2 regions of the Paenibacillus sp. FSL M8-0212 genome follow, and region 1 is predicted to be linked to the other one. Evidence: riboswitches for the same ligand, from Rfam matches in the RefSeq annotation. Region 1 holds a riboswitch; the other holds the start of a gene.

Evidence for each region. Region 1 has a riboswitch for FMN ahead of ribD (bifunctional diaminohydroxyphosphoribosylaminopyrimidine deaminase/5-amino-6-(5-phosphoribosylamino)uracil reductase RibD). Riboswitches for the same ligand answer to the same signal wherever they lie in the genome.
Region 2: linked by a shared signal. The riboswitch ahead of MKX68_RS24110 (DMT family transporter) and the one ahead of ribD (bifunctional diaminohydroxyphosphoribosylaminopyrimidine deaminase/5-amino-6-(5-phosphoribosylamino)uracil reductase RibD) in region 1 are both predicted to bind FMN.

The regions. Positions count from the first base shown of each region.
Region 1 covers NZ_JBBORP010000001.1:5,036,099-5,048,358, reverse strand. The annotation lists gene MKX68_RS22275 (bifunctional 3,4-dihydroxy-2-butanone-4-phosphate synthase/GTP cyclohydrolase II) at 1-564, opposite strand, end outside; gene ribE (riboflavin synthase) at 596-1,264, opposite strand; gene ribD (bifunctional diaminohydroxyphosphoribosylaminopyrimidine deaminase/5-amino-6-(5-phosphoribosylamino)uracil reductase RibD) at 1,326-2,429, opposite strand; FMN riboswitch at 2,753-2,919, opposite strand; gene MKX68_RS22260 (hypothetical protein) at 3,088-4,377, opposite strand; gene MKX68_RS22255 (peptidylprolyl isomerase) at 4,510-4,941, opposite strand; gene lysA (diaminopimelate decarboxylase) at 5,191-6,522, opposite strand; gene MKX68_RS22245 (spore germination protein) at 6,627-8,294, opposite strand; gene MKX68_RS22240 (stage V sporulation protein AB) at 8,319-8,747, opposite strand; gene MKX68_RS22235 (stage V sporulation protein AA) at 8,728-9,384, opposite strand; gene MKX68_RS22230 (AraC family transcriptional regulator) at 10,240-11,136, opposite strand; gene MKX68_RS22225 (DMT family transporter) at 11,245-12,174, shown strand.
Region 2 covers NZ_JBBORP010000001.1:5,458,681-5,470,940, reverse strand. The annotation lists gene MKX68_RS24125 (amidohydrolase family protein) at 1-1,252, opposite strand, end outside; gene MKX68_RS24120 (CGNR zinc finger domain-containing protein) at 1,364-1,915, opposite strand; gene MKX68_RS24115 (DinB family protein) at 2,059-2,559, shown strand; FMN riboswitch at 2,644-2,797, shown strand; gene MKX68_RS24110 (DMT family transporter) at 2,942-3,922, shown strand; gene MKX68_RS24105 (amidase) at 4,246-5,742, shown strand; gene MKX68_RS24100 (urea carboxylase-associated family protein) at 5,877-6,485, shown strand; gene MKX68_RS24095 (LysE family translocator) at 6,625-7,251, shown strand; gene MKX68_RS24090 (YqcI/YcgG family protein) at 7,334-8,095, shown strand; gene MKX68_RS24085 (amino acid permease) at 8,152-9,498, opposite strand; gene MKX68_RS24080 (hypothetical protein) at 9,850-9,981, opposite strand; gene MKX68_RS24075 (aldo/keto reductase) at 10,166-11,059, opposite strand; gene MKX68_RS24070 (SDR family NAD(P)-dependent oxidoreductase) at 11,188-11,961, opposite strand; gene MKX68_RS24065 (GNAT family N-acetyltransferase) at 12,040-12,260, opposite strand, start outside.

The DNA.
Region 1 (12,260 bases):
ATGTTTGCGGGCAATCTCTTGCAGATCCGGAAGTCTGGCCATTGTGCCATCTTCCTTAATCACTTCACAGATCACGCCTGCGGGATATGAACCACACATAATGGCCAAATCTACCGCCGCTTCTGTATGCCCGGCACGACGAAGTACACCGCCATCTTTTGCAATCAGCGGAAACATGTGACCAGGCTTACGGAAGTCCCCAGCTTTCGCTTCAGGATCGATCAGACCTTTCACGGTAATAGAGCGTTCATGTGCCGAGATACCTGTTGTCGTATCTTTGTGGTCCACAGAGACGGTGAAGGCTGTTCCATGGAAATCCGTATTTTGTTGAACCATCGGTTTCAGATTCAGTTCGTCCGCACGTTGTTGTGTAATCGGAACACAGACCAGACCTCTACCTTCAGTAATCATGAAATTAATGACTTCAGGTGTCGCCTTTTCGGCCAAAGCGATAAAATCGCCTTCATTCTCCCGATCTTCATCATCCACAACAATGACGGGTTTGCCACGCATGAGATCATATATGGCTTCTTCTATCGTATCCAAAATGGATTGTTCTGACATGGGTCCACCTCCAGTTTATTTCTGTTTCTATTTATGCAAATCCGTGATTGGAGAGAAAATCTTCACTGATACTGCGCGGCTTGCCAGCACCCGTCTCTCGATGTCCTCTCCCATACTGGAGCAGATGATCCACATATTTACCCAAAATATCGCATTCGATATTAATGGTATCCCCTGTCTTTTTCACATTTAGTACAGTTTCACCAATGGTATGCGGGATTATGGAAACCGTGAATGCGGTATCCGACGTATGGACAACGGTCAAGCTAATGCCATCCAGTGTAACCGATCCTTTGGGAATCAGATATTTGAACAACTGGTGATCATCAGGTTTGATCTCAAACACAATTGCATTCTGATCACGTGTTATACTGCCAATCACTCCGGTACCATCGACATGGCCCTGAACGATGTGTCCGCCAAAACGACCGCCGGATTGCATGGCCCGCTCCAGATTAACTTTACTGCCAGATTGCAGCTGACTGAGATTGGTATGGCGATAGGTTTCAGGCATTACATCGGCGGTAAAACCTCCACCTTCGAGCGTTGTCGCAGTTAAGCACACGCCGTTCACTGCTACACTATCACCAATCTTCAGATCGTCCATGATGGCGGAAGCTCCGATATTCAGGACCATCGCTTCGCCTTTCCGACCAATACGCCGGATCTGACCAACTTCTTCCACCAAACCGGTAAACATGCTGCCGCCTCCCTTCTTTAATTTATAAAGAGTCTAACTTGTTTCTTTAAAATTCATTTATTTATTCAGGCCACACCGGAATACCGCCAATGCTGATATTATCTCCAACTTTTTCGATCTCCAACTGATTCAATTGAATCGCCTGATTCATACGTTCCACACCTTCGAAGCGGAAGCTTCCAGGTGTATCATAACCGCCTACAATCTTCGGTGCGATAAACATGAGCAGTCGATCGACCAACCGTGCCTCCAGCATGGCTCCATTCAGAGTGCCCCCACCTTCAAGCAAAATCGAACCAATCTCACGCTCACCCAACTTGCTAAGTCCGCTTAACAGATCCACACGTGGTCCAGGACCACAGCGTATAATCTCAACACCGTAAGCTTCCAAACGTTCAGCAGCTTCAGGACTGGCTTCGTCTGTGGTCAGCACCCATGTTGGAGCAAGACCATCCTTAACCATTTTGGCACCTACGGGAAGACGTAACTTGGAATCCACCACAATGCGCACCGGACTAATGCCTTCCACTTGTAAACGGGTTGTAAGTTCCGGATTATCGGCAATCACTGTGTCGACGCCAACCATAATTCCCTGGTGACGATGACGAAGGGCATGCACAATCTCACGAGCGGGCTCGTTGGAGATCCACTTGCTGTCTCCGCTGCGAGTAGCAATTTTGCCATCCAAAGTAGTAGCCGTTTTCAGTGTCACAAAAGGTAGACCCGTTGTTATAAATTTAATGAATTTTTCATTCATGCGTCTTCCACGCTCACGCAGTACGCCAACTTCAACTTCAATGCCTTGTTGACGAAGCATGCTGATGCCTCTGCCGGATACTTGCGGATTTGGATCTTCACAACATACGACAACACGTTTTACCTTTTCATGAATCAGGCGTTCACTACAAGGTGGCGTCTTGCCATAATGACTACAGGGCTCAAGTGTAACGTATACCGTACTTCCTTCTGCATCGCTGCCTGCCATGTTAAGGGCATGCACCTCCGCATGACCGGTTCCACGTTTCAGATGGCTCCCCAGACCTACAATACGACCTTCTTTCACAACTACACATCCAACGACCGGATTAATCCCCGTCTGTCCTTGTGCTCGTTCCGCCATATCCAATGCCAGTGCCATATAAAATTCATCATTGATCATTTCCAAATCCGTTCACCCCGCGGTTTAAAGTCTTGTTTATTAAAAAATCCCCGTCGAACAATCAGTTCGATGGGGATGATGAGAGACAAATGTCACCAGCAGGAGTGAAATGGATACAGCACGCCAACACTTTGCCCAAAACTTCATTTCGGGCAAGTGAAAATAGACACATACCTTAATGAACATCAATTACAGGTAAAGAGCTTTTATAGTGTGGCATATGTATGGAACTGTCCGGCGTAACCGGATCTTCCCTGCACAGTGCAAGACATTACCAATGTAGACTGTACAGCAATACTCCTGCTGAATGCAAACCTGTTAGGTCTGCACCTCTCCTTCTCCCATCCAGACTATACTGTCGGTTCTGGAATTACACCAGATCAGCCATCTGCCATAGGCAGACAGGTCACGGACTTTGCATCAAGTGCTGGACATGTGTCCTTACACTTCCTGCATCACCGCCGGTAGGGAATTGCACCCTGCCCTGAAGGATTGCTTTCGTTATTACTTGGATGTTAGCACTTTAATGCCAAAAAATCAATTGTTTTTTGTTCCTTTTTGTCACATACTAACTTTTAATAAGCTAAGAAACAACAAAAAACCGCTTCCTCTTAAGGAGGCACGGTTTTTGCTTGGAGGCACATTTCACATCCATCGCAGCATTCTACATATCAGGAAAACACCAGCTCGCCATATGCTTTAATTCTTTGGCATTGTGGAATGGAGTGCGATCAGGTTCTTGCAGGGGCGAAGTCGGAAGCGGGAACTCTCTTGCCACCCTTCTGACCCAACTTGTGGAATCAATCGCAATAGCCGAGCATTTCCAGCGTCCATTCGCTCTGGGTCGAAACGTCCCATGCAAATCTGCTTTTCCCGGCATCTCTGGAAAGACTCCATCCAGATATTCAACGATGACACGCTTGTCTCTGACTTCATGACAGTATACAGTCACCCATACACCTTCCCGAACCCGAACAGCATACACATCTCCAGACTGTACCTCCCCGGTACCTGCATCAGGAGATGCCTTTGGTACTTTTCCGCGAACACTTCTCTTCTTCTCCAATGCTCCTAAGATCGTGTCCTTTACAGCTGGATTCTCATCAGGCTTATCCGCAAGAGATATATTACTCAGATCAAAATCATGAAATATCTTGTTCAGGTTGTTCTCATTGATTCCGACAGATGAATCCCACCACGCCAGAGGGGCCTGCACTTCAACCCGAACATTGGGGCGTGCGTCACGTTGCATGTAAGTGGTGAATTCCGTGATCATTCCAGGATGTTCCGGCGTATCCAATATGCCAATCAGAGCTAACGTCTCAAGCAAATCACGGTAGGCATATTCCTTCTGTGTAGGCAAAAGACGTTCCTTCTTGAGCGCTACTGCTGCCTTGCTGTAGCGTGTTTTGGGAGGTAATTCGCGCAGCACTGTTAACACCGCACGGAATGTCCAACGGTCGTAATCATTGGGTATTGGAAGCTCCTGCGCTGCAGCCAACTCTCGAAGTGCCAGCACATATCCAAAAGGATCACCGTCCAACGGGGTTCCATTGGTCATGCGCCAATACCATTGCAGCGTCGTGTCGGTTGCTTGATCTACACTTAACCCGCAGATCTTGCAAGTGTTCGAAGATGGATATGGCGTATGTCCATGACTTGGCATACTGCTCGCAATAAGCTTGCCCGTAAGCAACGAGCGCCAGATCATGGGTGCTGACCACAAAGAGGATACAAAAGCCTGCGCTGCATCATTCAGCGTCCATTGATTCGCAACTTTTTTCAGCTCAGTAATCGTTTCATCATGTTGGGGACGTACAAATCGATTCGGTTCATGCCCCGCTGCCTCAAGCGCTTCTCGATCCTTTACGGATAGACTATCCGGAACGACATGGCGCGATGCCTGCAGTTCTTCATCCCACAACGTGCGCTCACTATAAATTTGTTTTAACAAGCTTAGCTGAGTAACCGTATCCAAGGTTTTATTCATCCTTTCTAATCATCGATTTCAAGTATGTAAAAAAACAAAAAAAGTGCTTCTATAAAAAGAAGCACTTCATGTTTGGATCCAGTTAAGGTGAAGGTATTAAGCTTCTACTACTTCAACAGTTTCCATTTTGTCTTTACCTTCTAAAGCGTCCACGAACTCCATACCTTTAGTTACTTTGCCAAATACAGTATGTTGTCCATCCAAATGTGGTTGCGGTTGGTAGCAGATGTAGAACTGGCTTCCACCTGTGTTACGGCCAGCATGTGCCATAGCAAGTGTTCCGCGCTCATGTTTGTTCGGGTTAATTTCACAGTTGATTGTGTAACCTGGGCCACCTGCACCGCTACCGTTAGGGCATCCGCCTTGAGCTACAAAGCCCGGGATAACGCGGTGGAATGTAAGACCATTGTAGAAACCGGAGTTAGCCAGTTTCTCAAAGTTTGCTACTGTGTTTGGAGCTTCTTGATCGAACAGATCGATCAGAACTTCTCCGCCGTTTGCCAATTTAATTTTCGCTTGTTTCGCCATATGTAAATGACTCCTTTCGTATTGACCATCGTTAATGGTGCCAGAACGCATGACCCTGGGTCAAGCATTACAGCACTTTTCTTAGTGTACACCGAAAATGACTGGATCGCAAAAAAAACGGAAACTTTTTTTCATAATTTAGTCCGAATATACAAAAAGCAGACGAAAAAGGAAGTTCCCTTTTCATCTGCTTCAAATTTAAAATCCCTATATCCTGAATAATGCAGAAACGCATTATCGTTTGACGAATTAGCGAGTTACTGGCTGTTTGCCAATGCGCGCTGGTACCAGGTCATTCTGGATGATATCTTGATACGTCTCACGGCGTACTACGACATCTCCTTGACCGTCTTTGACAAACACAACAGCCGGACGACGAATACGGTTGTAGTTGCTAGCCATGGAGTAGTTATATGCACCTGTACAAGCTACAGCGAGCAGATCGCCGCTCTCCACTTTTGGCAGGTCCAGATCCCAGATCAACATATCGCCACTCTCGCAGCATTTACCCGCAACAGATACCGTTTCCTGAGCAGCCTCATTTGCACGGTTGGCAAGCACAGCTTCGTACTTGGATTCATACAAAGCAGGACGTGGGTTATCGGTCATCCCACCATCAACGGCAACGTATTTACGCACGCCTGGTATGTCTTTGCTTGTTCCAACAGTATACAGCGTTGTTCCTGCTTCACCCACGATGCTGCGGCCTGGTTCAACCCAGATCTCAGGTACGGCATAACCGATTTGGGCAAAATGATTTTTAACTGCGTCTGTAATAGCCTTCACGTATTGCGCAACTTCAAGCGGCGTATCTCCATCGATATAACGGATTCCGAATCCACCACCAAGGTTAACCACTTTGAAGGCAACATTAAGACGCTCATATACACTTGCTGCAAATTCAGCAACACGTTGAACAGCCATCTGGAAACCTTCAACTTCGAAGATCTGGGAACCGATGTGGGAATGCACACCGAGCAATACCAGGTTAGACTGCTTGGAAGCCAAGTCAATCGCTTCAAATGCCGTACCATTACCGATATCGAATCCAAATTTGGAATCCGTTTGACCTGTAGAAATATATTCATGCGTATGTGCCTCAACACCAGGCGTCACACGAAGCAAAATGTTTACTTTACGATTTTTGTCCGCTGCTACAGCCTGCAACAGATGCAGTTCATTGAAGTTATCAACAACAAAGCATCCGATCTCCGCATCAAGAGCCATTTCAATCTCTTCCAGCGTTTTGTTGTTACCGTGGAAATGAATGCGCTCAGCCGGGAATCCTGCTTGCAGTGCAGTAAACAGTTCACCGTCAGATACAACATCCAGGGAAAGTCCTTCTTCAGCTGCAAGTGCACACATTGCCATTACACAGAATGCTTTACTTGCGTAAGCAACCTGGAAACCCAGTCCGGAAGCACGGAATGCTTCCATGTACTCTCTGCAACGCTCGCGAACCAATTGCTCGTCCACAACGTACAGGGGAGTTCCAAATTGTTCTTTCAGATCTGTTGCATCAACTCCGCCAATCTCCAGATGTCCTTGTGCATTTATTTTACTTGTACCATGTAAATACATAATCTGCATTCCTCACTTTTTTGTATACTGGAACAGTTGCTATTCCAATGATTTTACACCAGTATATCAAATTAGGCAGCGAGATGAATGGATTTTTCGGAAGATCATTTGTGTTTTTTACTTTTTCGCAGTTCCCCGTCCGGATCATCGGACATTTTGGTGTTGTCACGGGTTTTGTTAAATGATGGACGTTTTTTATTTTCCAGCAGCGGAAGCCGGAATAAAAAGTTACCCAAGGCCTTTGCATTAAACGGTATAAAAGGCCAGAGATACGAAGAATTGTACGACCTGTGAACGGTGAGCGCCAATATGAGTAGTGTACTGCCCACGACTAATCCCGGAACCTTAAATATCGCAACAGCGACTAGCAGAACCAACCTGACCAACCTGTTGGCGAGACCCAGCTCGTAACTCGGCGTGGCAAACATGCCGATGGCTGCGATAGCCATATAGAGTACAACCTCATTGACAAAATATCCTGTTTTGACGGCGATATCCCCGACTAGAATTGCCGCGATCAAGCCCATTGCAGAGGCCAGAGGTGTAGGCGTATGGACCGCGGCCATCCGTAATAAATCGACGCCCAGTTCAATCAGTAGAAACTGTAGAATCAGCGGCAGCTTTACATTTTCCTGCGGACCAATAAAGTCAAGTCCCATCGGTTTAATCGAAGGATCAATAACCATGAGAAGCCATAGTGGAAGCAAAAACAACGATATGAGAATCCCTGCAAAACGCACCCATCGTAAATACGTTCCCATCAAGGCAGTCTGTCTATTCTCCTCGGCATGCTCACACAGGTCGAAGAAGGTCGTAGGCAGAATCATCACACTGGGGGAAGTGTCCACGAAAATGACAACTCGTCCTTCCAGCAAATGGGAAGCTGTAACATCTGGTCGCTCGGAATACCGAACGAGTGGAAACGGATTCCAACCCTTGTTGATAATCGCTTCTTCCAGCTGTTTATCGGCGGAGGGAATACCATCGATATCCACTCGCTGAATTTTTTCACGAACTGAATCCACTTGCACTTTATCCACAATATCGTCAATGTACACCACGCAGACATCGGTTTGTGTTCTCCGCCCCACCTGCATGATCTCAAATTTCAATCCAGGGTCGCGTATTCTGCGGCGCACCAAGGTTACATTGGTCAGGAGTGTTTCGGTAAAACCGTCTCTGGAACCGCGGACTACCCTTTCCAATGAAGGTTCTTCGGGTGAACGTACCGGATAACTCCGGGTATCCATAATTAAGACCGAGCGGTCCCCTTCAACAAACATTGCGCTCATACCAGTAAGAACCTTGTTGATGACCGCACTCATCTTCTCGACTTTTTCCACCTGAATATGGGGAATGTAACATTCAAAATAGGATTTGAGAGCATGTCCGGACACGTCATCCGGCGTGAGATAGGTGAGTCTTTTCAACACCTCAAGCAAAATCTCATCCTTGGCAAAGCCGGTGATCATCAGCAATCCAACATGCTTGCCACCCAGAACCATTTCCCTCATATTCACGTCAAACGATTCTCCGAGCCCCAGGACCTGTTGCAGTGTATATCTATTCTCACTCATGCGTGGGGAGATATCATCGTTTTCCTGCCAATATTGTACGGATTCCTCAATGCTGTCGGACATCTCATTTTGTTTTTTCTTACTATACGCTTTCTCCTCTTCTTCCTTCTGAATCTCATAAGCAGACTTGTGTAACATCTCTTCCGTTATACCTTCACTATTTTCCTGGCCTGTGTGCTCTGTTTGTTCATCCATCTTCCATCCTCCTATGGCCACGAGTTACCGCTGATATATGAAAAAATCAAACAGGGAACCTGTCATTTTGCCCAAAATCATGGCGAGCAGTAATCCAAACAAATAAGGTTTCATGCCCAATCGTTTGGCTAGCACGGGTAGTACATTGAGCACCTCAGTGAGCGCCGCGGCGAGCAGACCGATGAAGACGCCACAGAACAAACCAACGATTGGACTGAGCATCAGCACCCCATGCATTTTCCAGTGCCAGAAATCCGCCACCGTCCCGAGCAGTGAACCACCGATCAGCGCCCCTTCGTACCAGTGAGTCTTGTCATACGATTGCGTAAGTTGAGCCAACCTGGGAATCATATCGAGCACCAGAATGAGCGCAATTACGCCGCTCCCTACGGCAATTCCCCCTGCAATACCCAATACAATGCTGATTGCTCCATTAAGAACGCTCATCCGCATTCATCTCCCTGCGTTCCTGCTCGTGCATGCGTTCGCTTTCTTCAATCACCACATATTTATCTACATTTTGCTGGTATAGGAACATCTCCACTTCCAGCGGGGTAGGTTCCTCATTCCACTTTTTCTTGAACAAATGATTAAAAAATACTGCCATTCCGAATCCAATGCCAATGGAATACGCCACTTGGAACAGATAGGGATGTTCGTCCCGATGCCCAGTAAGCATCTCCACAATTCGAATCTGTACTTCCTGCATGTTCACATCAGCATGAAAATTCATAATGGTTAAGGCTGATCCGAAGAAAAGCAGCAGCCAAACCAGAATGAACAGGGACTTGGAAGGTTGACCATTTCCCGCAATGACTTCAACCAACGTATGACCTGATCCCATCAGTTCCACACTTACCTCCGGCAAGATGCGCCGAATTTGGGGAATAATCTGCAATATATCAATGAGGATCAGATTGCCATCCTCCGGTCCAGGGCGCAGCAGTTCAAGCTCCAGTAGCCTGCCCTCCTGGTCTTCAGAAGAGGTCAGTACATGTGCGATGTCTCCAAGCTTGACTGCTCTGCCCCTCTGGATGCGAATACGGCTGCGCAGACGAATATAGACCATTGGAGTGGGTGTCTGGGACATCCATAGCACTCCTTTACTGCGTAATTTAAGTTAGTATTTGAAGAATGTGCAAATTTATTACAAACGGGTTGGAAAAAGATCGGGAGGTGGTGCTAGCGCTACGGGATGGATCGGTCATTGGTCGCTGTTGCTCGGGGGAGGATACACGCAGACACTCCGACGGCAGACCAACCTTCTGATCGCTGTTGTCTCCAAATTCTTTTGATTGATTTCTAAGGGTTAGAAATTTGGAGACAAAGGCGAACGCTTCGCTTCTTCAGGTCTAATCTGCCGCCTGCGTTAATTATGTATCCTTAGATGAACCCTCACGCTTCGCTCCTTTTGACCGATTCCATCCCTCCGCTGCCCGTCGTCCTCCCGTTTCCAAACGTTTGAAATAAATAGGCTGGGGAGGAGGCAGGGAGGGAATTAAAAGATGAGCTTTTTGGGGTTATTTTGCTCAAAATTCTATGACGTTGGAGTTTGTCTTCTGCATGCGTCTTAGAATACAACTGTGTAGAAATTTGGAAACAAATGTGCACGCTTCGCTTCTTCAGGTCTAATCTGCCGCCTGCGTTGCTTATGTATCCTTAGATGAACCCTCACGCTCCGCTCCTTTTGACCGATTCCATGCCTCCGCTACCCATCGTCCTCCCGTTTCCAAACGTTTGAAATAAATATGGTGGGGAGAGGCAGGGAGATTTAAATGATAGATTAGGGCTTTAATTTGACTTAAATGGAGGAGTGACTATTGACCGATTTGAGGGACAACTGAGTGTGAAGCATTATTACACATATCAAAAAAGTCGCCGTGTGGGCGATCTTCGATATCGGTAGATAAGTTCACGGATCATGTACAATAACTCAACAATTATGTTATTTTTCTCTTTTGTTCAATTCACTTCTGAATCGTAAAGGGGTTGAATTCATTGTTTTGCGGAATTGGTTAATGTAATAACTTGTGCTGTTAAAACCAACCTCATAGGCAATTTCGGTGATGCTACGCTTGGAGGATTGCAATAGTTCAATGCTTCTTTGGATGCGGTACTCGATCACATATTGCATGGGTGTTGTTCTCAGTATTTGCTTGAAGTAACGACATGTCTCTGATCGACTTAACTGTCCAATCCTCGCAATATCTTCCAATCTAATCGGGTCAGCATAGTTGAGATGAATCCATTGCAACATGTCTTTCATTCGTTTGTTTCTGCTCATCTCCGATGAATCATGTTCCAGGGAATATCCGTTCATAATCAACAATTTCCACACATCCAGCACCGCAGAGGCAACTTTCACTTCGTAAAAAGGAACCTTTTCCACCAGCTCCTTTCTAATCTGTGCAATGGCACTCAGGATCTGTTCTCCCCAAGCGTTAGCTCTTTCGATATACAGAAAAGGCAAATTAGTTGCTGTTACATATGGATATACGTACTTTATATACAAATCCGAAGGCATGATAACATGTGGGGACAAATTCAGACATAAATAAATGCAGTTCTCGCTCACACCGTGATCTTCGGCCATATGCATTATTCCACTGTTGATAAAAATCCCGTCACCTTTGGACAACATCATCTTTTGATCGTTGATATGGAACAGTGCCGTGCCCTGAAGAACGGTAACAAACTGCAATTCATCATGCCAGTGGAGAGGAATATGACCGTGAACATTCTGAACAATGGTTGTCTCATAACAGGCTATAGATAATGTATCGGTACGGTGTTGCGTCATTTCTTTCAAATGTTGATCAATGATAAATTCGTTCTTCTGCATGGCCCTCATCTCAATATAGTTATATTTTTAAGTGCAATATTGATATTAATGTACCGCATTTCTCCTTAATATAACACTATTCTTATATTTAAGGTGAGGCGAACAAGAATGACAACTTCTGCAAAATCCAAAATTTCAGGCATCGTACTCGTTCTGACCGGAGCCATCTGCTGGGGCATTGGGGGTACGGTATCTCAAAAACTGTTTCAACTGGATGGAATTGAGGTCAATTGGTATGTCACTGTGCGATTGTTGATTGCTGGGTTACTATTACTGGTTATTCAATCGTTTACTAATGGACGATTTCAGATTTTTGATGTGTGGAAAAATAAAAAAACTGCTGGACAGCTGATCATTTTTGGATTGGTCGGCATGCTTACCGTCCAGTATACGTACATGGCATCCATTAAACACGGCAATTCAGCGGTAGCTACACTCCTGCAGTACCTGTCCCCTGTCATGATCATGATTTACATCGCACTCCGTAAGCACTCTGTCCTTACACGCAATGACCTTGCATGCGCCGTTCTGGCTCTCGGTGGGTGTTTTCTCCTACTGACGAACGGCTCACTCACGCAGTTATCTGTCTCTTGGCTCGCAGTGATGTGGGGCATATTATCCGGGGTTTCAGCTGCATTTTATACGCTGTATGCCGTGCAACTAATTAAAAAATTCGATTCACTTGTTGTGGTTGGCTGGGCTATGATCATCGCTGGTTTGGGAATGAGTTTTATTCACCCGCCTTTGAAAATGAATTTTGCTAGCATCACGCTCGAAACCTACGGTTATTTGATATTTACGATCCTTTTTGGAACCATGATTGCTTTTTGGTTTTATATTGCGAGTCTCAAAAGTCTTACACCCAAGGAAACTAGCCTGCTTGGGAGCGCAGAGCCCCTTGCTGCTGTTGGAACAACTGTCTTATGGCTCCATGAACCTTTTGGCTTCTATCAATGGATTGGTATGGCATGTATTCTTGGCATGATGCTGGTCATGCAGTCCAATCGTTCGAGATCTCCCCGGAGTAACAACAAATAACCTTCCTCGCCATAATGCGCGATAGAAGGTTGTTAGTTGTCGTATATTGGTGCATAAGCGCCAATATTGTTGTTGCAATCCCAGAA
Region 2 (12,260 bases), 420 kb from region 1:
GTCTACCTGCCACAAAGACCGTATCCACATTGGATGGATTGGCAAATTGCACAACAGCGCCGATTGGATCATGAACGGGGAACATATTCAGATCGGTGGTACGAATCATGATCAGATCCGCTTCCTTCCCTGGGGTCAACGTACCCACCTTCTGCTCCAATCCCAATGCTTGGGCACCAGCTGAAGTAGCAAATCTCAGCACTTGGCTGGACTGCAAGTTCAACTCACCAGGCATCTCACCCTGCTGCAGAAGTTGTTCATTAGCTCTGGATCGTTCAGCCTGAAGTGCAAACTTCATCTGCGAGAACATATCTCCGCCTGTGGACGTCACTACATCTACACCAAGTGTAGGGGTTCCCCCATGTTCAAGAAAATAGCCGGTGGCCGGATATCCATGACCCATCATCATTTCAATCTCAGGTGTGACCGACAAGGAAGCGCCACTATCTGCCAACATTTTGTATTCATCCATGCCCATAGTGTTACCATGAACGATATTCACCCGTGGACTTAACAGTCCCGCTTCGTACAAGTGACTAATCGAGCGATCCACAGATCCCCAACTGCCAAATCCGGCATGCATGGAACAGATTGCATCCAGTTCTTGTGCTAGTTCGATCTCTTTCACGGTTGTATCCCAATGACTGAATTCTGGGCCACGAATGGCAAACCCATAGGTAAGTAATTGATCCCGTGATGAAAAATAACGTTCTTTGACTCTTCTCACATCATTATTCGAATACGTGAGTTGACTATCCCGATTCCAGTAGTCCGTCTCACCAGGGACTCCATGAGCAAATACCGCCCGAATGCCAGCATCCTGAAGTCCGCGAATCAGTTCATCCGTATGGTCAGGGGAATACGGCATGCTCCAATCCATTACTGTCGTCACTCCTGCGTTAAGCGCTTCCAAGGAACCGAGCAGGTTGGCAATATAACTATCTTGTGGACGGAGCTTGCTTCCCATCGCACCATAATAGAGATTTTGCAAATAAACTGGTAACGACCAGTTGGTTCCCGCTGTTTTGACCAGTGATTCCCACATATGCCGATGCGTGTCCACCAGCCCAGGCATAATAATCATCGATGAAGCATCAATGACCTCCGCATCCGGAATATCCAGGTCGGGCTGGATCGCCATGATCAGCGAATCCTGAATCAGAACGTCCGCCCGCTTATACTGTCCAATTCGAGCATCCATCGACAACACACAGCCATTTTTCAACAGATAACTTGTCCTCACAAGACACATCTCCCATCTAATTTGGTTTGAAAGACGATCACATCCTGCTTACGAATCTGTACTGCTTCTGACTATTTTTTCGCTAGTATATATACATTATATAGTTATTGTTAGTATTTATCAATTTTGGGATTTGCGTTTCGCCCGAAATCTTCTAACCTTCATCAGATTGCCACACATCTTATCATCACAGTACTTCTGTGTTCTGCTTCTGGTATCATCATAGAACATCCAGCGACAATCCGAATTATCACAGACCCGAATCCTCCCCGCTTCTCCCTCCACCAAAGTCAAAGCAAAGTCAGCTGCCACCTCAGCCATAACCTGATGCCAATGTGCTTCTACAGCTACCAGTTGGAGTTTCAGTTCCTGATCAATTGTAGTCAATGTTCTTCTCACATGCCCTGCTTCCATAACGCCGTTCAACCATTGTTTTTCTATATCTGTTAATGATTCTCCAGAAGACAAGCGGGCTCCAAGAGCCATCAATTCATTCCTGAAGTTTCTCATCGACAACTCATCTTCCGGAGATGCAGGAACAGAAGCGTTAAGTTGCCATCGTTCCAGAAAGTCTTGCTGCCAGCTCGCCTTCCCCAGTCTGTCCTCCGATCGATCTCCCCCACGCCAGTCGTGATAATCGCTGTTTACAAAATCGGTCCATAACCTGTCCATATATACCTCCGTTCAGTGTAACCATCTAATTATATAAAGAAGGTTACAACTCATCTTTGATGTGTTATATTAAGTGTAACCTTATTAATCAGTTTTAGCTAGTTACATCACAAATCACAATTATACGCAAGGAGGAAAAGGCAATGACAAAAACAACAGCACTAGATGTGTTACTTATTCAAAAGGATGATACCTGGGATCAATGTAATTGGATTGTACCTTTGTCGAAATCCTTGGAGGGTCTTACAGCAGAACAAGCAGCCTGGATTCCACCCGCAGGGGGATTAAGCATCTGGCAGTTGGTTAACCATATGTATTATTACAACCATCGCTTATTGTGTCGCATGCAAGGTAAGGAGCCTACCCTTCCTGCTGTAGACTCCAATGAATACACATTTGGGAATTCCGGAGATCCTACGGACGCAGTCGGATGGAATACACTGCTACAGGGTACAACTCGATTAGCCCAACAGTTGCGAGATCAATTAGCTGCACTACAAGAGTCAGATCTTGAAGCCGCATATATGGACTCCGAAGAGAAATGGGCACACGAACTAGCTCGCTGGGTACTCCATGATGCGTATCACGCAGGTCAAATCGTGCTCCTTCGCAGACAGCAAGGAAGCTGGAAAATCGTTTTCTAAAAAAAATGCTTGAACTGCTAGCGCTTACAGGAATAAGATGAACTTATTAATGTTACAGCTTGTTCAACACACTATATAATTGAATAGGATCTTCGGGGTAGGGTGCAATTCCCAACCGGCGGTGATGTTCTTCGGAACCAGCCCGCGACTCGCTATTTGTTCTTAACGAAGGACATCTAGCGACTGACTTGGTGTGAATCCAAGGCCGACGGTACAGTCCGGATGAGAGAAGATCAACACATTGACATGCCGTTCACGGGAAGGCCTCTTTCCTGACGCATGTCCTTGGATGAGCCCCCGTTTATTTGGTATATACCAAAACGGGGGCTTTTGTCGATTTTGCCAACTGAAGATTCCGTGTTCTGACGAAGGAGTCCTGAATATGGAAAAGACATCAGCAGCATCACCTGTTTACCGCAAGGAACGAAGTAATACCGGATTCTGGCTTGTAGTTCTCGGCGCCGCCTTATGGGGTGTAGACCCACTCTTCCGCATTATTTTGCTAAACACGATGACATCCACGCAGATTGTACTGGTGGAACACATCATCGTCAGTCTTATTGCCATACCCGTGCTGTGGAAATTTCGGGCTGATCTGAAAAACCTGCGCGCTCGCCACTGGATTGCCGTGATCTTTATCTCATGGGGAGGATCAGCACTTGCAACGGTATTGTTCACCATGGCGCTTACACATAACGATCCGAATACGGTGCTGTTATTGCAAAAAATGCAACCACTCTTCGCTATCGTGCTAGCTAAACTGTTATTAAAAGAAACGTTGCCTCGTCGCTTCGGTGGATTGTTCTTCATAGCATTAGCAGGAACCTACCTGCTTACATTTGGCTTCACATTGCCATTAGGTAACTGGGACAACTGGATTCATGCTGGAAGCTTGTTATCCCTTGGGGCTGCTGCCTTATGGGGAGGTTCAACCGTTATGGGCAGATTGATGCTGGGGCAGGCGCGTTATGAAACGGTCACCTCCCTGCGCTTTGTCGTTGCTCTCCCGCTCCTGATCTTTATGACGTGGAACGAAGGTGCGGCATGGACGTTTCCGTCCGGAACGGGTGAACAGACTGCTGTCATCCTCAACATTCTCGGCCAAGCATTGTTACCAGGTTTGCTCAGTCTTCTGTTGTATTACAAAGGTCTGTCGTCAACCAAAGCATCTGTTGCAACACTTGCAGAACTTAGCTTCCCGATGGCAGGTGTGTTGGTGAACTGGATTGCTTTCCGTACACTGATTACATGGGAGCAGCTGCTTGGTTTTATCCTGATCTGGGTGGCCCTCTTCGCCATTTCCAGACAACAGGAAAGATCATCAACTGCGGCCGATGCGGCTCCGAAGCTGCGTACAGAGTAAGTGGATTTATCTGAGGTTCACACATTAACCAATAGTCAAATATAAAAATAAAACCATTGCACATCACATTAGATGAGCAGTGGTTTTTTATTTCCATGACTCGATATTACTCCATCATTTTCTCAATTAGCAATATGAGCTATTAACCCTATGATTTATTTCTATATCGCAAATACAAATACTCCCCTCTTTTCCCTCCAACCTATAACGAGTATGCATATCATCGCACTACAATTCTTCTATGTTTTGTCTTTTATCTAATCCGGTGGTACGATGACATATGGAATAAACAGATGAATTATATTCAGAGAGGAACGATCATGATGTCTTCATTCTCATATACCTCCTACGACGCCGTAGGTTTGGCTGAACTGATCCGATCCCGGGAGGTATCCCCGGTTGAAATGCTGGAAGCGGCGTTTGCACGCCTTGAAGAAGTGAATCCGCAACTTAATGCGGTTATTCGTACATATGAATCTCGCGCACGTGAGGAAGCCGGTTTGGTTCGCCCTGGAGAACAACCTTTTGCCGGGGTTCCCCTGCTCTTGAAAGATATTTCGCAATCCTTGGAAGGTGAATTTCTGACTTCAGGCTCCCGTTTGTTCAGCGAGCATCGTGCATTACGCAATTCCAATTTTGTCACTCGACTCCGTGATGCAGGCTTTATCTTCATAGGACATACCAATACGCCTGAATTTGGTTTGAAAAATATTACCGAGCCCCGTCTTCATGGTCCCACTCGCAATCCATGGAATATCAATCACTCCCCAGGTGGTTCAAGTGGTGGTGCCGCTGCCGCTGTAGCTTCAGGTATTGTTCCTCTTGCCGGAGCCAGTGACGGAGGAGGTTCGATTCGTATCCCGGCTTCCTTTAGCGGATTGTTTGGATTGAAGCCAACCCGCGGGCGCACACCTGTAGGACCGGGAGTTGGTCGTCAATGGCAAGGCGCATCGATTGATTTTGCCCTCTCTCGCTCGGTTCGGGACAGTGCTGCATTGCTTGATACGTTACAAGTCATTCAGCCCGAAGCTGCGTTCCATGCTCCACTCTTTCCAGGCAGTTACTTGGCTGATATGAGCTATCCACATCAACGCAAACTGAAAATTGCATACACAACGGATTCACCCGTGGGAACACCTGTCAGCGTAGAAGCCAAAGAGTCTGTATACAAACTCGTTCGCTGGTTGGAAGATCAAGGTCATCATGTTGAAGAAAAGCTGAGTCCGGTCAATGGAGTTCGGTTGATGGAGAATTATTACATGATGAACAGTGGTGAGATGGCCGCGATGATCTCTTCCATGGAACGATCCATGGGCCGGGCTCTGACCTCCGATGATATGGAGATCGAATCTTGGGTTCTGGCTGAAGCAGGCAAGAAGGTTTCCGCTGCCGAATTTGTACATAGCTTAGCTGAATGGGATGTAGCTGCAGCTCAGATGTCCACCTTATTTGAGCGTTATGACTTCTACGTCACACCCGTTAATGCTTTTCCTGCGCCTAAGATTGGTGAATTAACACCTCATGACGAACAGATCCGTAATCTGTTGCGAATTAGTGAATTGGACAAGACCCAGCAACAGCAACTCATCTATGAAATGTTTGAGCCAAGTCTTACGTTTACACCTTTCACCCAGCTTGCAAATCTGACAGGCCAGCCTGCGATAAGTGTACCTCTGCATATGTCACCTGAAGGTTTGCCAATGGGTGTTCAAGTGATGGCAACCAAAGGACGCGAAGATTGGTTATTACATCTGGCTGCACAGCTTGAACAATCAGACCTCTGGATCGGGATGAGAGGTAATCCACTATTTCCAGCATAAAGGCGTATAATGTGGTTTGTGTTAAATTCACCATTGGATGTTCCTGCCTGAGTAGAGTACATCGCCATAACAGTGCATGAAAGCTTCATCTGCTCCGCATACTGAAAGCAAACAGTAGCGGAGGAATGTGACAGATGAATACGAATCAGCGCCATAAACAGTCTTATCGTATCCCAGCCAAAACGGGATATGCCTTGAAAGTAAGCAAAGGTTCTTTACTACGCATAACGGATTTGGAGGGACAGCAAGTCATTGATTTTGTGGCATACGATGCTACAGATGCTAACCATCGCTTGGACCCCGGCGTGACAATGGACGTATTGCGTACTTACCGAATTAAACCGGGACAGTTGGTGTATTCCAATCAATATCAACCTTTACTCAAGATTGTCCGTGACACCGTTGGGGTACATGATTTCTTCAACTCCGCTTGTCGTCCAGAGATGTATGAGGTGTTATACGACAAAAAGGATCACGCCAGTTGTTATCACAATCTGAACACGGCACTGGAACCCTTCGGGATTCTACCACCAGATCAACACTACCCATTTAACCTGTTTATGAAGTCCGTTGTAGACAGTGAAGGCAAAATTGATGTTGTAGCTCCCGACTCTCGAGCAGGTGATTATATCGAGATGGAGGCATTAATGGATCTCACAATTGGGCTCTCCGCCTGTCCTTGTGAAGAAAGCTCATGCAACGGCTACAACTGCACCCCAATTCAATTGGATGTGGAACTTTAACAGAATAACAAGGCCTTTACACAGTATGAGATAAAAGTAGTTTGTTCTAATTCACTCCTTGCGGGAATACGATGACTTGTACCCCTTTTCTGTGACAACTGGTACAATTCATCGAACCCGTTAAGGAGTGAACGTGTTTATGTCTGTACTGTTCAGTTATATCATTCTGGGAATATCATTGTCCGCTCCAATTGGTCCGATTAACGCCGCCCAACTCGACCGTGGAGCCCGCCACGGTTTCATGCATGCCTGGATTCTAGGACTCGGCGCTATGTTTGCAGACTTGGTGTATATGCTACTGATTTATTTTGGAGTTGCCCATTTTCTGGACACGCCGTTCATGCGCTCTTTTCTCTGGTCATTTGGCAGTTTTATTCTGATTTACACGGGAGTGGAAACGATCTCGAAGCTGAAGCAAGGCATTCAAGGTACATCTACTGCGGAAGCGACTGTTCGGAAATCATTTATATCCGGATTTTTGATGGCCCTGTCCAATCCACTGAATATTTTATTTTGGCTTGGGATCTATGGCTCTATTCTCGCGACAACTGTGAAGCATACGGACACGGCTCATTTGCTGCTCTACAGTTCAGGCATATTCATTGGTATTCTGGTGTGGGATGTTATTATGGCTGGCATGGCCAGTCGATTCCACAAACATAGCAGTGAGAATGTATTGCGCTGGATCTCTATCATTTCAGGAATCTGCCTGATCGGATTTGGTTTGTATTTTGGGTACGAAGCTATACGTTCCATTTTTTTCTGACAACAAAATCAGGCTGGACAGTCACCCAACTTCCCCCACATTAATACTGTAACGGTATCATGTGGAATGGAGTTGGGAATCAATGGCGGAGCTGTATAGTGCCGACGAAATAAACACCTTGTTTGAGCGTCTTCCATCTTGGCAGCAGGACGCTTATTCGCAATTTGGTAAAATGATCGCCGACGAAGATAATACGTATCCATGTGTACCTGGACGAATGGGGTTTCTGTCAGGACATTTGAGGTACGGATTTACGTGTGACCCCCGATCTGAACATGCTGCCGAAGATATGGCCGATCTGCTTAGACAATATGGTCCTGTCTCCAGAGACACCGGTCATTACGCTTCCATGGTCGTGATCTGTGAGACGCCAAGCGATCTGAAAAATCATACAACCGTAGAGCAATATCAGACGTTATTCTGGCAAATGCTTAATCGGGTAAGTTCACACGATACCGAGCCGTGGCCGGAACATATTTCAACCGATCCTCATGATTCATCATGGGAGTTTTGCTTTGGCGGAGAGCCTTACTTTTGTTTCTGTGCAACTCCTGCACATGAACTCCGAGCCAGCCGTCATTTTCCTTATCTCATGTTTGCTTTTCAACCGCGGTGGGTATTCGAATCCATTAATGACAACACCCCTCTTGGCCGTAAAATGAAAACCTTGATTCGCAAACGTCTCGCTGCGTATGATGCTGTACCTGCTCACCCTTCGCTGATGTGGTATGGTCAGCAGGATAATCTGGAATGGAAACAGTATTTCCTGCCTGATGATGAGCAGACACCTTCCAAATGTCCATTCATGCGGATGAAGCAAGCCCTAGGCAAGTTGACGAAATAATCTTAAAGCACTCATTAATCCGTTGTACGACCTCCACAAAAGTTGCTGAGAGTTGCTTATGGTTTGGATGGTGCTGACTCCGGTGGTTTCGAGCCACGTACCTTATGAACAACATACGTGATGATCCCAAGGAACACCAAAAGTCCCACACTTGCCAGCAGACCCGTTCTGCTGGCTTTTTCCATCGCTGTCCCAGCCACAGCAGCCACAATTAATACTATGGCAATCCACACTTTGATGCGATTCCACTTCACGGGCTTCATTTTCTTAATGTACGTGATGCAGATGAGTAGCCATGTATACATTAATACCAGACTACCTGCCGTCGTCACATATTCAAACAGACTCTTGGGCATCCATAATGCCATCAACGTAGACAGGAGTAATCCGGCCGCTGTGCAACACAATGCCTGAAGTGGCATGTCCTTTTTCCCCCAGGTCTTCGTGAACAGCTTTGGTGCATCTCCATCTTCTGCGAGTTTCACCAACATGGACGTAATGGCATATAACGAAGCCACCATCGTCGAGAATCCGGCTATAATCAGAATTCCATTGAGAATGTGGACCACAACGGTGAATCCAATAGTTGACATGGCTTTGACAAGCGGACTTTCATCTGGGGTTAACTGAGCTGAAGGCACAAGCAACAGGATCAACGCAATTGAAATCACATAGAGTGTACTCACCGATAACAGCATCACTCGACCTGATTTCACTGCATCTTTTGGTTCTTTTAGGTTAGCAGCCATCAAACCCATAACCTCGATCCCGGCAAAAGCAAAAAATGCATAGATGAAACCGGTCCATACCCCTTTACCTCCATGCGGGAACCATTCATTTTTCAATTGCTCGGGTGTTACTTTTACAGGTAACCAACCCAGACAAGCCGCTCCTGCTATAGCTATAAATGCAACCGTTGCAGCAAGTTTGATTACAGCAAGAATATTCTCCGTTTTGGTTAATCCCTTCGCTCCCAGTGCAGCAATGAACAGACCTATAGCGGCATAGATCGCAACAAATGCCCAAAGTGGAAACTTGGGAAACCAGAATTGAGAGAACAGCCCAAGTGCCGTTAATGAGCTGCCCATGATGAGCATTTCAGAGAACCAGTACATCCATCCACTACCAAAACCAGCCCAAGGCCCGAATGCTTCGCCCGCATACGTTCGAAAAGCGCCTTCCTTAGGATCATCTGCCGTCATCTGTGCCAGCGCACCAAATACAAAGTAAGTACCTGCTGCCGCCAGCACCAACAATATAAGTACGGATATGCCGGCCCAATGGATCGCCAGACTGGTCCCTAGAAAAAATCCCGTTCCCAGTGTGCAACCCGCGCCAAACAAGGATAGGCTGACCCAACTTAGTTTTTCGTCGTCGTTTTTACGGTGTTGCTGACTTTTCATGAAGCTCCTCCTTCTGCCTTATCCCCTTACGATTTACAGGTCATGGAGGTTTTATGTCTGTATTGCCAAAAGAATTGTTATTGGTTTACATAATAATTAATATGTTAATATTATTCTGATGATGAATTTAAGCTGTATGCTTTTAAGCATCATTCATAAAGATATATTTCCAATCCTATTTAAAATCCGCAAAAAAAAGTATTGACTTCAATCGCTTAAAATGGTTTTCCTTTTAAACTTGGTGGTGCGTCGATGTGACTATATTAGAGATGGTAACTAGGGTGAGAAAATGATCTTTCTATTGTGAATTTTTCATATGTTGAAATATTATAAAATAAGTCGTTATTTCTTTTAAATTGAACGTAGACTGCCTCTTTTTCGTATTTTTCGTATTATCTCAATAGCCTTATCGTTTTTTATAATTAGAGTTGTTTTAAAGAAGGGGCTAATTCCTGGGATTTTTCCTCTTTCATCCTCTTTCATCCTCTTTTATCCTCTTTTATCCTTTTTCACCTGTTTTCAGACTAGGCTGACGTATAGGCATAATTATCTAGTATTCTTAATAGTCTCTTTTCCAATCATTGTTGTGAATTTTTCATATGTTGAAAATATTTTATGTTGTCGTAAAAAAAGCCGCCATAATGGCGACTTCGCGAATATTTCCAAATTAAGTCCGGCCAGTCCAATCTGCTCCGGCGATTTCTTTCCATCGTGCTCTAATCTCATCATACAGTTCCTGCGGAAGTGGCCCTTTAGCCACAAGGTCGGCATTTTGCTGCCAGCGATTGGGCTTGGCTGTTCCTACAATAGCCGTATCTACACCTTCGGTACTTAGTGTAAATCGCAGTGCTGTCTCCACTGATGCCTGGGCATCTTCACCCAGAAAACCATAGTTAAGTTCGCTTAAGCGCTTCCAGTATATAAATGGATAAGCCTCTTCCGAAAGTGTTTCATACGTCCAGGCCGCATTGGCAATAGGTCTTTTCGCGATAACACCCATGTTTCTCTTTCTCGCCTCAGGCAACGTAAGATCAATTGCTTCCTGATCTGCGATATTTAATGAAGTCTCAAGGCTGTCAAATACTCCGGTCTGAATCGCATATAGCGCATCTGTTGTATCACCACTATATCCGATAAATCTGGTTTTTCCTGCTTCCTTGGCACGCTGTAGTACTTCGATTACTGCTCCTTGTCGGAGTACTTCTTCGGAGCAGCTATGCAGATGTATAACATCCACATAGTCGGTTTTCAGCCGTTTCAGACTACGGTCAATCGTTTGCTCCAGTACTTTGGCATCCCAATCCGGACCTTCGACCCCGGCAGCATGTCCACATTTGGTGAACAAATAGTAGTCATCACGTCGATGTGACAGCACCTCACCGATTAATTCCTCGCTGTCACCGTAACATTCAGCCGTGTCAATTACGTTTAATCCCGCATCCAGGGCACTATTCAGCAATGTCGCTACATCCGTTTTGGATACATTTTTGCCTATTTCCGCTCCGCCAAATCCAAGTGTACTTACGTTCATGCCAGTATTACCGTACTTGCGCGTTTCCATGGTTATCTTCCTCCAAGTTCAGTGAATTGGGTACAGATAAATAGAGATACAGATTAACTTTTTCCCTATGTTATTACCCAAGAGTTGGTTATGCCACCCACTTTTCCATTACAACCAACTTCATTTATTTAGAAGCCATAAATGGACATTCCACCGTCAACCAGTAATGTCTGACCCGTTATGTATCCGGCTGCATCCGATGCCAGGAACACGACCGGTCCTACCACTTCCTCCAGTTCTCCAACGCGCTGAAGCGGTGTGCGACTTACAATTTCCTGCAAATACTGGGGATCATCCAACAGCTTTTCAGTCAGAGGGGTTCGGAAATACCATGGCCCTACTGAATTGACACGGATTCCATACTTGCCCCATTCCAGTGCGAGCACTTTGGTCATATGAATTAACGCAGCTTTGGTCGCGCCATATACAACCCCTGTCCGCAAAGCCGTGTGACCGCCTACCGAAGAGATGTTAATGATCTTCCCGGTCCCACGTTCTTTCATATGCTGACCCGCCAATTGCGAAGCGAAGAAAGCCGATTTTAAGTTGGTCTGCATGATGGTCTCCCACTGCTCGTCCGTCACTTCAAGTGCTGGAGTCCGTATGTTCATACCTGCGTTATTCACCAGAATGTCCAGACTACCCATCTCCGATATTGCCTCTTGAAACGTCTCTTCCATTTGTTCTCTTGATGTCACATCCGCCGTCAGAGCTAGCGCTTTACGCCCTGTCTGTTCATAGATATAGGCGGCTGTCTCCTCAATTTCTTTCATTGTTCGGGATACAAGTACAACGTCACTGCCTGACTGGGCAAGTCCAATCGCAATTGCTTTTCCGATCCCTCTCCCTGCACCTGTCACCAGTGCTGTCTGTCCATCGAGATGGAATGTGGGTACATTCATGCTACTCACTCCTTCATTAGATTCTTTATTTCAGTATTCAAGCAGAATGCTTTATATGTAGGTAAACCCTGATGGGAATCAGGTTACAAAATACTGGCTTGGATTGCCCAGTTCCGGATGGAACTTCTCTCGAAAACGGCCTCCGGTATAATCCCCTATAATTTTTCGCCAGAACGCTTGGGCAATGACATTGTTACGAACCTGGGTCACTTTCCATCTTCCTGGAAAACGTTTAAACAGCTCATAAGCTGCCCGAGTGCCCACCCCACTGCGCCGATATTTTTGCATTACAAAAAATT